DNA from 4 places in the Solibacillus sp. FSL H8-0538 genome. Region 3 is predicted to be linked to each of the others. Evidence: a T-box and tRNA genes for the amino acid it is inferred to sense, from the RefSeq annotation. Region 3 holds a T-box; the other regions hold tRNA genes.
What was found. A T-box is a leader RNA that pairs with one kind of tRNA and senses whether it is charged. The one in region 3 lies ahead of alaS (alanine--tRNA ligase), so its partner is inferred to be a tRNA-Ala.
Positions count from the first base shown of each region.

Region 1: it encodes a tRNA-Ala, which carries the amino acid that the T-box ahead of alaS (alanine--tRNA ligase) is inferred to sense. The anticodon was not compared.
Region 2: it encodes a tRNA-Ala, which carries the amino acid that the T-box ahead of alaS (alanine--tRNA ligase) is inferred to sense. The anticodon was not compared.
Region 4: it encodes a tRNA-Ala, which carries the amino acid that the T-box ahead of alaS (alanine--tRNA ligase) is inferred to sense. The anticodon was not compared.

Region 1 is NZ_JBBOPI010000001.1:2,831,998-2,834,161, forward strand. It holds tRNA gene MHH87_RS13375 (tRNA-Glu) at 58-129, opposite strand; tRNA gene MHH87_RS13380 (tRNA-Ser) at 139-229, opposite strand; tRNA gene MHH87_RS13385 (tRNA-Asn) at 241-316, opposite strand; tRNA gene MHH87_RS13390 (tRNA-Ile) at 326-402, opposite strand; tRNA gene MHH87_RS13395 (tRNA-Gly) at 409-482, opposite strand; tRNA gene MHH87_RS13400 (tRNA-Phe) at 486-561, opposite strand; tRNA gene MHH87_RS13405 (tRNA-Asp) at 574-649, opposite strand; tRNA gene MHH87_RS13410 (tRNA-Met) at 654-728, opposite strand; tRNA gene MHH87_RS13415 (tRNA-Ser) at 795-887, opposite strand; tRNA gene MHH87_RS13420 (tRNA-Ile) at 906-979, opposite strand; tRNA gene MHH87_RS13425 (tRNA-Met) at 987-1,060, opposite strand; tRNA gene MHH87_RS13430 (tRNA-Ala) at 1,084-1,159, opposite strand; tRNA gene MHH87_RS13435 (tRNA-Pro) at 1,167-1,243, opposite strand; tRNA gene MHH87_RS13440 (tRNA-Arg) at 1,250-1,326, opposite strand; tRNA gene MHH87_RS13445 (tRNA-Leu) at 1,351-1,439, opposite strand; tRNA gene MHH87_RS13450 (tRNA-Gly) at 1,446-1,520, opposite strand; tRNA gene MHH87_RS13455 (tRNA-Leu) at 1,564-1,648, opposite strand; tRNA gene MHH87_RS13460 (tRNA-Lys) at 1,667-1,742, opposite strand; tRNA gene MHH87_RS13465 (tRNA-Thr) at 1,749-1,824, opposite strand; tRNA gene MHH87_RS13470 (tRNA-Val) at 1,833-1,908, opposite strand; rRNA gene rrf (5S ribosomal RNA) at 1,919-2,034, opposite strand.
Region 2 is NZ_JBBOPI010000001.1:2,836,628-2,838,791, reverse strand. It holds rRNA gene rrf (5S ribosomal RNA) at 23-138, shown strand; tRNA gene MHH87_RS13585 (tRNA-Val) at 149-224, shown strand; tRNA gene MHH87_RS13580 (tRNA-Thr) at 233-308, shown strand; tRNA gene MHH87_RS13575 (tRNA-Lys) at 315-390, shown strand; tRNA gene MHH87_RS13570 (tRNA-Leu) at 409-493, shown strand; tRNA gene MHH87_RS13565 (tRNA-Gly) at 537-611, shown strand; tRNA gene MHH87_RS13560 (tRNA-Leu) at 618-706, shown strand; tRNA gene MHH87_RS13555 (tRNA-Arg) at 731-807, shown strand; tRNA gene MHH87_RS13550 (tRNA-Pro) at 814-890, shown strand; tRNA gene MHH87_RS13545 (tRNA-Ala) at 898-973, shown strand; tRNA gene MHH87_RS13540 (tRNA-Met) at 997-1,070, shown strand; tRNA gene MHH87_RS13535 (tRNA-Ile) at 1,078-1,154, shown strand; tRNA gene MHH87_RS13530 (tRNA-Ser) at 1,170-1,262, shown strand; tRNA gene MHH87_RS13525 (tRNA-Met) at 1,329-1,403, shown strand; tRNA gene MHH87_RS13520 (tRNA-Asp) at 1,408-1,483, shown strand; tRNA gene MHH87_RS13515 (tRNA-Phe) at 1,496-1,571, shown strand; tRNA gene MHH87_RS13510 (tRNA-Gly) at 1,578-1,651, shown strand; tRNA gene MHH87_RS13505 (tRNA-Ile) at 1,661-1,737, shown strand; tRNA gene MHH87_RS13500 (tRNA-Asn) at 1,747-1,821, shown strand; tRNA gene MHH87_RS13495 (tRNA-Ser) at 1,833-1,923, shown strand; tRNA gene MHH87_RS13490 (tRNA-Glu) at 1,938-2,009, shown strand.
Region 3 is NZ_JBBOPI010000001.1:2,440,616-2,442,779, reverse strand. It holds gene MHH87_RS11660 (MFS transporter) at 1-547, shown strand, start outside; T-box leader at 609-819, shown strand; gene alaS (alanine--tRNA ligase) at 962-2,164, shown strand, end outside.
Region 4 is NZ_JBBOPI010000001.1:313,426-315,589, reverse strand. It holds gene MHH87_RS01510 (hypothetical protein) at 31-192, opposite strand; tRNA gene MHH87_RS01505 (tRNA-Glu) at 383-454, opposite strand; tRNA gene MHH87_RS01500 (tRNA-Asn) at 456-530, opposite strand; tRNA gene MHH87_RS01495 (tRNA-Ile) at 546-622, opposite strand; tRNA gene MHH87_RS01490 (tRNA-Gly) at 631-704, opposite strand; tRNA gene MHH87_RS01485 (tRNA-Phe) at 710-785, opposite strand; tRNA gene MHH87_RS01480 (tRNA-Asp) at 797-872, opposite strand; tRNA gene MHH87_RS01475 (tRNA-Met) at 876-950, opposite strand; tRNA gene MHH87_RS01470 (tRNA-Ser) at 1,003-1,095, opposite strand; tRNA gene MHH87_RS01465 (tRNA-Ala) at 1,111-1,186, opposite strand; tRNA gene MHH87_RS01460 (tRNA-Pro) at 1,197-1,273, opposite strand; tRNA gene MHH87_RS01455 (tRNA-Arg) at 1,280-1,356, opposite strand; tRNA gene MHH87_RS01450 (tRNA-Leu) at 1,382-1,470, opposite strand; tRNA gene MHH87_RS01445 (tRNA-Gly) at 1,477-1,551, opposite strand; tRNA gene MHH87_RS01440 (tRNA-Leu) at 1,595-1,679, opposite strand; tRNA gene MHH87_RS01435 (tRNA-Lys) at 1,698-1,773, opposite strand; tRNA gene MHH87_RS01430 (tRNA-Thr) at 1,780-1,855, opposite strand; tRNA gene MHH87_RS01425 (tRNA-Val) at 1,863-1,938, opposite strand; rRNA gene rrf (5S ribosomal RNA) at 1,952-2,067, opposite strand; rRNA gene MHH87_RS01415 (23S ribosomal RNA) at 2,141-2,164, opposite strand, start outside.

The DNA.
Region 1 (2,164 bases), 390 kb from region 3:
TCAAAGTCAAGCAAAAAAAAAAGATTGAGATGATTTAATCATCTCAATCTTTTAATATGACCCGTACGGGATTCGAACCCGTGTTACCGCCGTGAAAGGGCGGTGTCTTAACCGCTTGACCAACGGGCCAAAATTCTATGGCGGAGAAGGAGGGATTCGAACCCTCGCACCGCTTACGCGATCTACACCCTTAGCAGGGGCGCCCCTTGAGCCACTTGGGTACTTCCCCATAGAATAAATTGGCTCCGAAGGCAGGACTCGAACCTGCGACCTGCCGGTTAACAGCCGGATGCTCTACCAACTGAGCTACTTCGGAATAATGAAATGGTGGGCCTAAATGGACTCGAACCATCGACCTCACGCTTATCAGGCGTGCGCTCTAACCAACTGAGCTATAGGCCCTTAAAGTGGAGCGGGTGAAGAGAATCGAACTCTCATCATCAGCTTGGAAGGCTGAGGTTTTACCACTAAACTACACCCGCAAATGGTGGGTCAGGACGGAATCGAACCGCCGACACTTAGAGCTTCAATCTAATGCTCTACCAACTGAGCTACTGACCCACAATTTATAAATGGCGGTCCCGACCGGGATCGAACCGGCGATCTCCTGCGTGACAGGCAGGCATGTTAACCGCTACACCACGGGACCATTTTGGTTGCGGGGGCCGGATTTGAACCGACGACCTTCGGGTTATGAGCCCGACGAGCTACCACTGCTCCACCCCGCGACAATAAATATTAACTTAACATTATATAGTTTGAGTTTTAAAGAAATCATTTAATATAATTAAAGATGGAGGAGGTAGAGGGATTCGAACCCCCGCGCGGTTTAACCCGCCTGTTAGTTTTCAAGACTAATCCCTTCAGCCAGACTTGGGTATACCTCCAAAGTTATATATAAATGATGGACCTTACAGGACTCGAACCTGTGACCGGACGGTTATGAGCCGTCTGCTCTAACCAACTGAGCTAAAGGTCCTTTAAGATGGCGGCAGAGGGAGTCGAACCCACGACCTTTCGGGTATGAACCGAGTGCTCTAGCCAACTGAGCTACACCGCCAGGATCTTTATAATGGTTAAAAATGGTGGAGCCTAGCGGGATCGAACCGCTGACCTCCTGCGTGCAAGGCAGGCGCTCTCCCAGCTGAGCTAAGGCCCCAAAATAATGGTCGGAATGACAGGATTCGAACCTACGACCCCTTGGTCCCAAACCAAGTGCTCTACCAAGCTGAGCTACATTCCGTCTATATGGCGCGCCCGGCAGGAGTCGAACCCACAACCTTCTGATCCGTAGTCAGACGCTCTATCCAATTGAGCTACGGGCGCTATTATTTGTTATTAAAAAATAAATGGTGCCGAGGGCCGGAATCGAACCGGCACGGTGATCACTCACCGCAGGATTTTAAGTCCTGTGCGTCTGCCAGTTCCGCCACCCCGGCACATGTTGGAGCGGAAGACGAGGTTCGAACTCGCGACCCCCACCTTGGCAAGGTGGTGTTCTACCACTGAACTACTTCCGCATGTGCATAAGAATTTATTACTCTGACAGTATATGAAATTAAATGGTGCGGGTGAAGGGAGTCGAACCCCCACGCCTTGCGGCGCTAGATCCTAAGTCTAGTGCGTCTGCCAGTTCCGCCACACCCGCAGCAGACAAATATGAAAATGGTGAGCCATGAAGGACTCGAACCTTCGACCCTCTGATTAAAAGTCAGATGCTCTACCAACTGAGCTAATGGCTCTCTAAATGGTGCCGGCGAAAGGAGTCGAACCCTCGACCTACTGATTACAAGTCAGTTGCTCTACCAACTGAGCTACACCGGCATTTAGAATGGTGGAGGATGACGGGCTCGAACCGCCGACCCCCTGCTTGTAAGGCAGGTGCTCTCCCAGCTGAGCTAATCCTCCTGGGTATAATGCCTAGCGACGTCCTACTCTTGCAGGGGGAAGCCCCCAACTACCATCGGCGCTAAAGAGCTTAACTTCCGTGTTCGGTATGGGAACGGGTGTGACCTCTTTGCCATCATCACTAGACTTGCACATGAAGTGCTAATTTTGTCGTTACAACATGGATATCGTAAACTTTTACGAAGTTTGTTTATATGACTTCTGTGTTAGCAGAAGTTCGTTTGTTGCTGTCCCTTAAGACAAGATTTAGTATATA
Region 2 (2,164 bases), 400 kb from region 3:
CAAAAGCACATCCATGTGCAAGTCTAGTGATGATGGCAAAGAGGTCACACCCGTTCCCATACCGAACACGGAAGTTAAGCTCTTTAGCGCCGATGGTAGTTGGGGGCTTCCCCCTGCAAGAGTAGGACGTCGCTAGGCATTATACCCAGGAGGATTAGCTCAGCTGGGAGAGCACCTGCCTTACAAGCAGGGGGTCGGCGGTTCGAGCCCGTCATCCTCCACCATTCTAAATGCCGGTGTAGCTCAGTTGGTAGAGCAACTGACTTGTAATCAGTAGGTCGAGGGTTCGACTCCTTTCGCCGGCACCATTTAGAGAGCCATTAGCTCAGTTGGTAGAGCATCTGACTTTTAATCAGAGGGTCGAAGGTTCGAGTCCTTCATGGCTCACCATTTTCATATTTGTCTGCTGCGGGTGTGGCGGAACTGGCAGACGCACTAGACTTAGGATCTAGCGCCGCAAGGCGTGGGGGTTCGACTCCCTTCACCCGCACCATTTAATTTCATATACTGTCAGAATAAAAAATTCTTATGCACATGCGGAAGTAGTTCAGTGGTAGAACACCACCTTGCCAAGGTGGGGGTCGCGAGTTCGAACCTCGTCTTCCGCTCCAACATGTGCCGGGGTGGCGGAACTGGCAGACGCACAGGACTTAAAATCCTGCGGTGAGTGATCACCGTGCCGGTTCGATTCCGGCCCTCGGCACCATTTATTTTTTAATAACAAATAATAGCGCCCGTAGCTCAATTGGATAGAGCGTCTGACTACGGATCAGAAGGTTGTGGGTTCGACTCCTGCCGGGCGCGCCATATAGACGGAATGTAGCTCAGCTTGGTAGAGCACTTGGTTTGGGACCAAGGGGTCGTAGGTTCGAATCCTGTCATTCCGACCATTATTTTGGGGCCTTAGCTCAGCTGGGAGAGCGCCTGCCTTGCACGCAGGAGGTCAGCGGTTCGATCCCGCTAGGCTCCACCATTTTTAACCATTATAAAGATCCTGGCGGTGTAGCTCAGTTGGCTAGAGCACTCGGTTCATACCCGAAAGGTCGTGGGTTCGACTCCCTCTGCCGCCATCTTAAAGGACCTTTAGCTCAGTTGGTTAGAGCAGACGGCTCATAACCGTCCGGTCACAGGTTCGAGTCCTGTAAGGTCCACCATTTAAATACAGCCATGGAGGTATACCCAAGTCCGGCTGAAGGGATTAGTCTTGAAAACTAACAGGCGGGTTAAACCGCGCGGGGGTTCGAATCCCTCTACCTCCTCCATTTTTAATCAAATTAAATGGTGCCTTTAAAACTCAATCTACATTTTATTAAATTAATTATTATTGTCGCGGGGTGGAGCAGTGGTAGCTCGTCGGGCTCATAACCCGAAGGTCGTCGGTTCAAATCCGGCCCCCGCAACCAAAATGGTCCCGTGGTGTAGCGGTTAACATGCCTGCCTGTCACGCAGGAGATCGCCGGTTCGATCCCGGTCGGGACCGCCATTTTTAAATTATGGGTCAGTAGCTCAGTTGGTAGAGCATTAGATTGAAGCTCTAAGTGTCGGCGGTTCGATTCCGTCCTGACCCACCATTTTTTGCGGGTGTAGTTTAGTGGTAAAACCTCAGCCTTCCAAGCTGATGATGAGAGTTCGATTCTCTTCACCCGCTCCATTTTTGAATGGGCCTATAGCTCAGCTGGTTAGAGCGCACGCCTGATAAGCGTGAGGTCGATGGTTCGAGTCCATTTAGGCCCACCATGTCATTGTTCCGAAGTAGCTCAGTGGTAGAGCATCCGGCTGTTAACCGGACGGTCGTAGGTTCGAGTCCTACCTTCGGAGCCATTTTTTATTTTGGGGAAGTACTCAAGTGGCTCAAGAGGCGCCCCTGCTAAGGGTGTAGATCGCTAACGCGGTGCGAGGGTTCGAATCCCTCCTTCTCCGCCATAAGTATGTTTTTAGGCCCGTTGGTCAAGCGGTTAAGACACCGCCCTTTCACGGCGGTAACACGGGTTCGAATCCCGTACGGGTCATACTAAAAGATTGAGATGATTAAATCATCTCAATCTTTTTTTTGTATGTTTTGAAACCCCCCTGCTATGCCGGGGGTTCCAAAAAGCTTTTAGCTATGGACAAAAAAAAAACTCCAGTCGTACAATAAAGTCAGGTCTAGTCAACTGACTTCGTA
Region 3 (2,164 bases):
TAAAGGTTTTCCAGTCGTGTTGATTATTGTTATTTTATTACAAGGTGCGCATGCGGCTTATTATAATTACGGTTATATTTATTTGCAGGACTTACAAGTGAATCCATTTTACATTGGGATGATTATTAATGTCGCAGTTATTTTTGAAATACTTTATTTCTTAAAAGCAGATACATTTTTAGCGAGATGGCGACCATCCTCTCTATTAATGCTAGCAGCGATTGGTTCTACGCTACGATGGATTTTGATTTTTATGTTTCCGAATGTTTGGGTATTTATTTTATCGCAAGCACTACATGCATTATCGTTCGGAGTTGCGCATTTTGCCTTTATTCGCTATATTTCTAAGGCGCTACCCAAGGAACAAATTCCAAATGCTCAAGGTATATACTCAGCACTTGCGATGAGTTTAAGTGCGGCGGTTTTAACGTTAATTGGCGGAGCTTTATATGAAATTAAACCTGGACTTGCTTTTTTAGGGATGATCGTTTGTTCAATTCCTGCTATTTTCATTATTTTACTAACACGTAAACAATATAAATATTAATGATGTGTCTAAGCGATTGACACACATCCATGTTTTTATTTATAATGTGTAGTAGAATACAATGAAAACGATGATGGAAAAAGTACGTTTTATAGATGTGTTTTAGAAAGAGATTTCTCGGCTGAAAAAATCTCCTCATTTTGATTCGGAAAGCTACTCCAGAGTGCAGCTAATACCTGCCGTTCACTTACGTTACAAGTGCTTGAGATGTAAAAGTTTTATGCTTTTATAATTTAGGGTGGTACCGCGAGATAACAGTCTTCGTCCCTTTTGGGGATGAGGGCTTTTTTTGTTGTTAAAAAAGTACATCGGTTTACCCTCTTTTGGAGGCAAGGTGTGTCTTTCTAATTTTCCGGATATGCTATCGTCGTTTTAGAAAATTATGTAATTATAATATTAGGAGGAAATTTCACTATGAAAGCAGCAGATATTCGCCGTCTTTACTTAGAATTCTTTACAGAAAAAGGGCATCATCATGAGCCGTCAGCACCACTTGTACCAATAAATGATCCATCTTTACTTTGGATTAACTCAGGGGTTGCAACATTAAAACCTTATTTTGATGGTCGTATTATTCCAGACAACCCAAGAATTACAAACGCACAAAAATCTATTCGTACCAACGATATAGAAAACGTTGGTAAAACAGCACGTCACCATACATTTTTCGAGATGCTAGGAAACTTCTCAATCGGTGATTACTTCAAAAAAGAAGCAATTCACTATGCGTGGGAATTTCTTACAGATAAAAAGTGGATGGGCTTTGATCCGGAATTATTAACAATTACAATCCACCCAGAAGATCAAGAAGCGTACGATGTTTGGTATCAAGAAATTGGTATTCCTGAGGAACGTTTAATCCGCTTAGAGGGTAACTTCTGGGATATCGGTGAAGGACCATCTGGACCAAACTCAGAAATTTTCTATGACCGCGGCGTTGAATACGGTACAGATGAAACAGATCCAGAAATGTACCCAGGCGGTGAAAACGAACGTTACCTGGAAGTTTGGAACTTAGTATTTTCTCAATTCAATCACAACCCAGATGGCACATATACACCACTACCAAAGCAAAATATTGATACAGGGATGGGTCTTGAGCGTATCGTTTCTGTTGTGCAAAATGTACCAACAAATTTTGATACAGATTTATTCATGCCGATCATTGGAAAAATAGAAGAATTCTCTAACCGTAAATACAAACGTCCGAATGAAATCGACTTAAAAGAAATTTTCGGTTCAGAAGAAGACATTAACACACCATTTAAAGTAATTGCTGACCATATCCGGACAGTAGCATTTGCCATTGGTGATGGCGCATTACCGTCAAATGAAGGGCGCGGTTATGTTTTACGTCGTTTACTCCGTCGTGCTGTACGTTATGCAAAACAAATCGGTATCGAAAAACCATTTATGTTTGAATTAGTCCCGACTGTTGGGGCGATTATGCAAGACTTCTACCCAGAAGTGACTGAGAAAACAACTTTCATTCAACGTGTAATTAAAAATGAAGAAGTGCGATTCCACGAAACATTAGATGGTGGTCTTTCAATTTTTAATGAAGTGGTTGCCGCGCAAAAAGCAGCAGGCGAAACGTTTATTCCAGGTGCAGATGCA
Region 4 (2,164 bases), 2.1 Mb from region 3:
TTTTACTCTGCCATTTTTAAATGCTTTACCTTAGTCCAACGATAATCGCACACGGCGTGTATCTTCTCCACAGTTTGGACAAACCTGCGTCGTTATGGGCATTTCAAAATGAATCAGATACTGCCCTCCACGCACCTCTGTCTTTAAAATAATCGCGTCTTCAAATCCTGGTAAACTTATGTTAGAATGCATGTACACGTAACCCCCATCTTATCTTTTGTTCAGCAACTAAAGTATAAGACATTTGGGTGTTACGTGTCTTTTTTTACCCTCAAATTGTAGTAATACCCCAACATTTAGTATAGAACCATTTAGTATAGAACCAATTTTATAATTTCCTTAACAAATAAAAAACGTGTAGCAAAGTGCTACACGTTTGAGATGACCCGTACGGGATTCGAACCCGTGTTACCGCCGTGAAAGGGCGGTGTCTTAACCGCTTGACCAACGGGCCATGGCTCCGAAGGTAGGACTCGAACCTACGACCGTCCGGTTAACAGCCGGATGCTCTACCACTGAGCTACTTCGGAATAATAATAATTGAATGGTGGGCCTAAATGGACTCGAACCATCGACCTCACGCTTATCAGGCGTGCGCTCTAACCAGCTGAGCTATAGGCCCATTCAAAATGGAGCGGGTGAAGAGAATCGAACTCTCATCATCAGCTTGGAAGGCTGAGGTTTTACCACTAAACTACACCCGCAAATATGGTGGGTCAGGACGGAATCGAACCGCCGACACTTAGAGCTTCAATCTAATGCTCTACCAACTGAGCTACTGACCCACAATTAAAAATGGCGGTCCCGACCGGGATCGAACCGGCGATCTCCTGCGTGACAGGCAGGCATGTTAACCGCTACACCACGGGACCATTTGGTTGCGGGGGCCGGATTTGAACCGACGACCTTCGGGTTATGAGCCCGACGAGCTACCACTGCTCCACCCCGCGAAAATAATATGTAATTTAAGTTTTAAATATACCATTTAACTTGATTAAAAAATGGAGGAGGTAGAGGGATTCGAACCCCCGCGCGGTTTAACCCGCCTGTTAGTTTTCAAGACTAATCCCTTCAGCCGGACTTGGGTATACCTCCGAGACAATATTTAAATGGTGGAGCCTAGCGGGATCGAACCGCTGACCTCCTGCGTGCAAGGCAGGCGCTCTCCCAGCTGAGCTAAGGCCCCAATAATGTAGTGGTCGGAATGACAGGATTCGAACCTACGACCCCTTGGTCCCAAACCAAGTGCTCTACCAAGCTGAGCTACATTCCGTCTATATGGCGCGCCCGGCAGGAGTCGAACCCACAACCTTCTGATCCGTAGTCAGACGCTCTATCCAATTGAGCTACGGGCGCTATAATTTAATGTTGAAAAGTAAAATGGTGCCGAGGGCCGGAATCGAACCGGCACGGTGATCACTCACCGCAGGATTTTAAGTCCTGTGCGTCTGCCAGTTCCGCCACCCCGGCACATGTTGGAGCGGAAGACGAGGTTCGAACTCGCGACCCCCACCTTGGCAAGGTGGTGTTCTACCACTGAACTACTTCCGCATGTGCTTAAGAAATTTTTATTCTGACAATATATGAAATTAAATGGTGCGGGTGAAGGGAGTCGAACCCCCACGCCTTGCGGCGCTAGATCCTAAGTCTAGTGCGTCTGCCAGTTCCGCCACACCCGCAGCAGACAAATATGAAAATGGTGAGCCATGAAGGACTCGAACCTTCGACCCTCTGATTAAAAGTCAGATGCTCTACCAACTGAGCTAATGGCTCTCTAAATGGTGCCGGCGAAAGGAGTCGAACCCTCGACCTACTGATTACAAGTCAGTTGCTCTACCAACTGAGCTACACCGGCATTTAGATGGTGGAGGATGACGGGCTCGAACCGCCGACCCCCTGCTTGTAAGGCAGGTGCTCTCCCAGCTGAGCTAATCCTCCACATAAAAAATAAGCGAAGCGATGTCCTACTCTCACAGGGGGAAGCCCCCAACTACCATCGGCGCTAAAGAGCTTAACTTCCGTGTTCGGTATGGGAACGGGTGTGACCTCTTTGCCATCATCACTTCACTTATTTAGTTGAAAGCTTATTCTTTCAAAACTGGATAAACGGTTCATTGAATGCAATTCATAATGTAATAATGTGGTTAAGTCCTCGATCGATTAG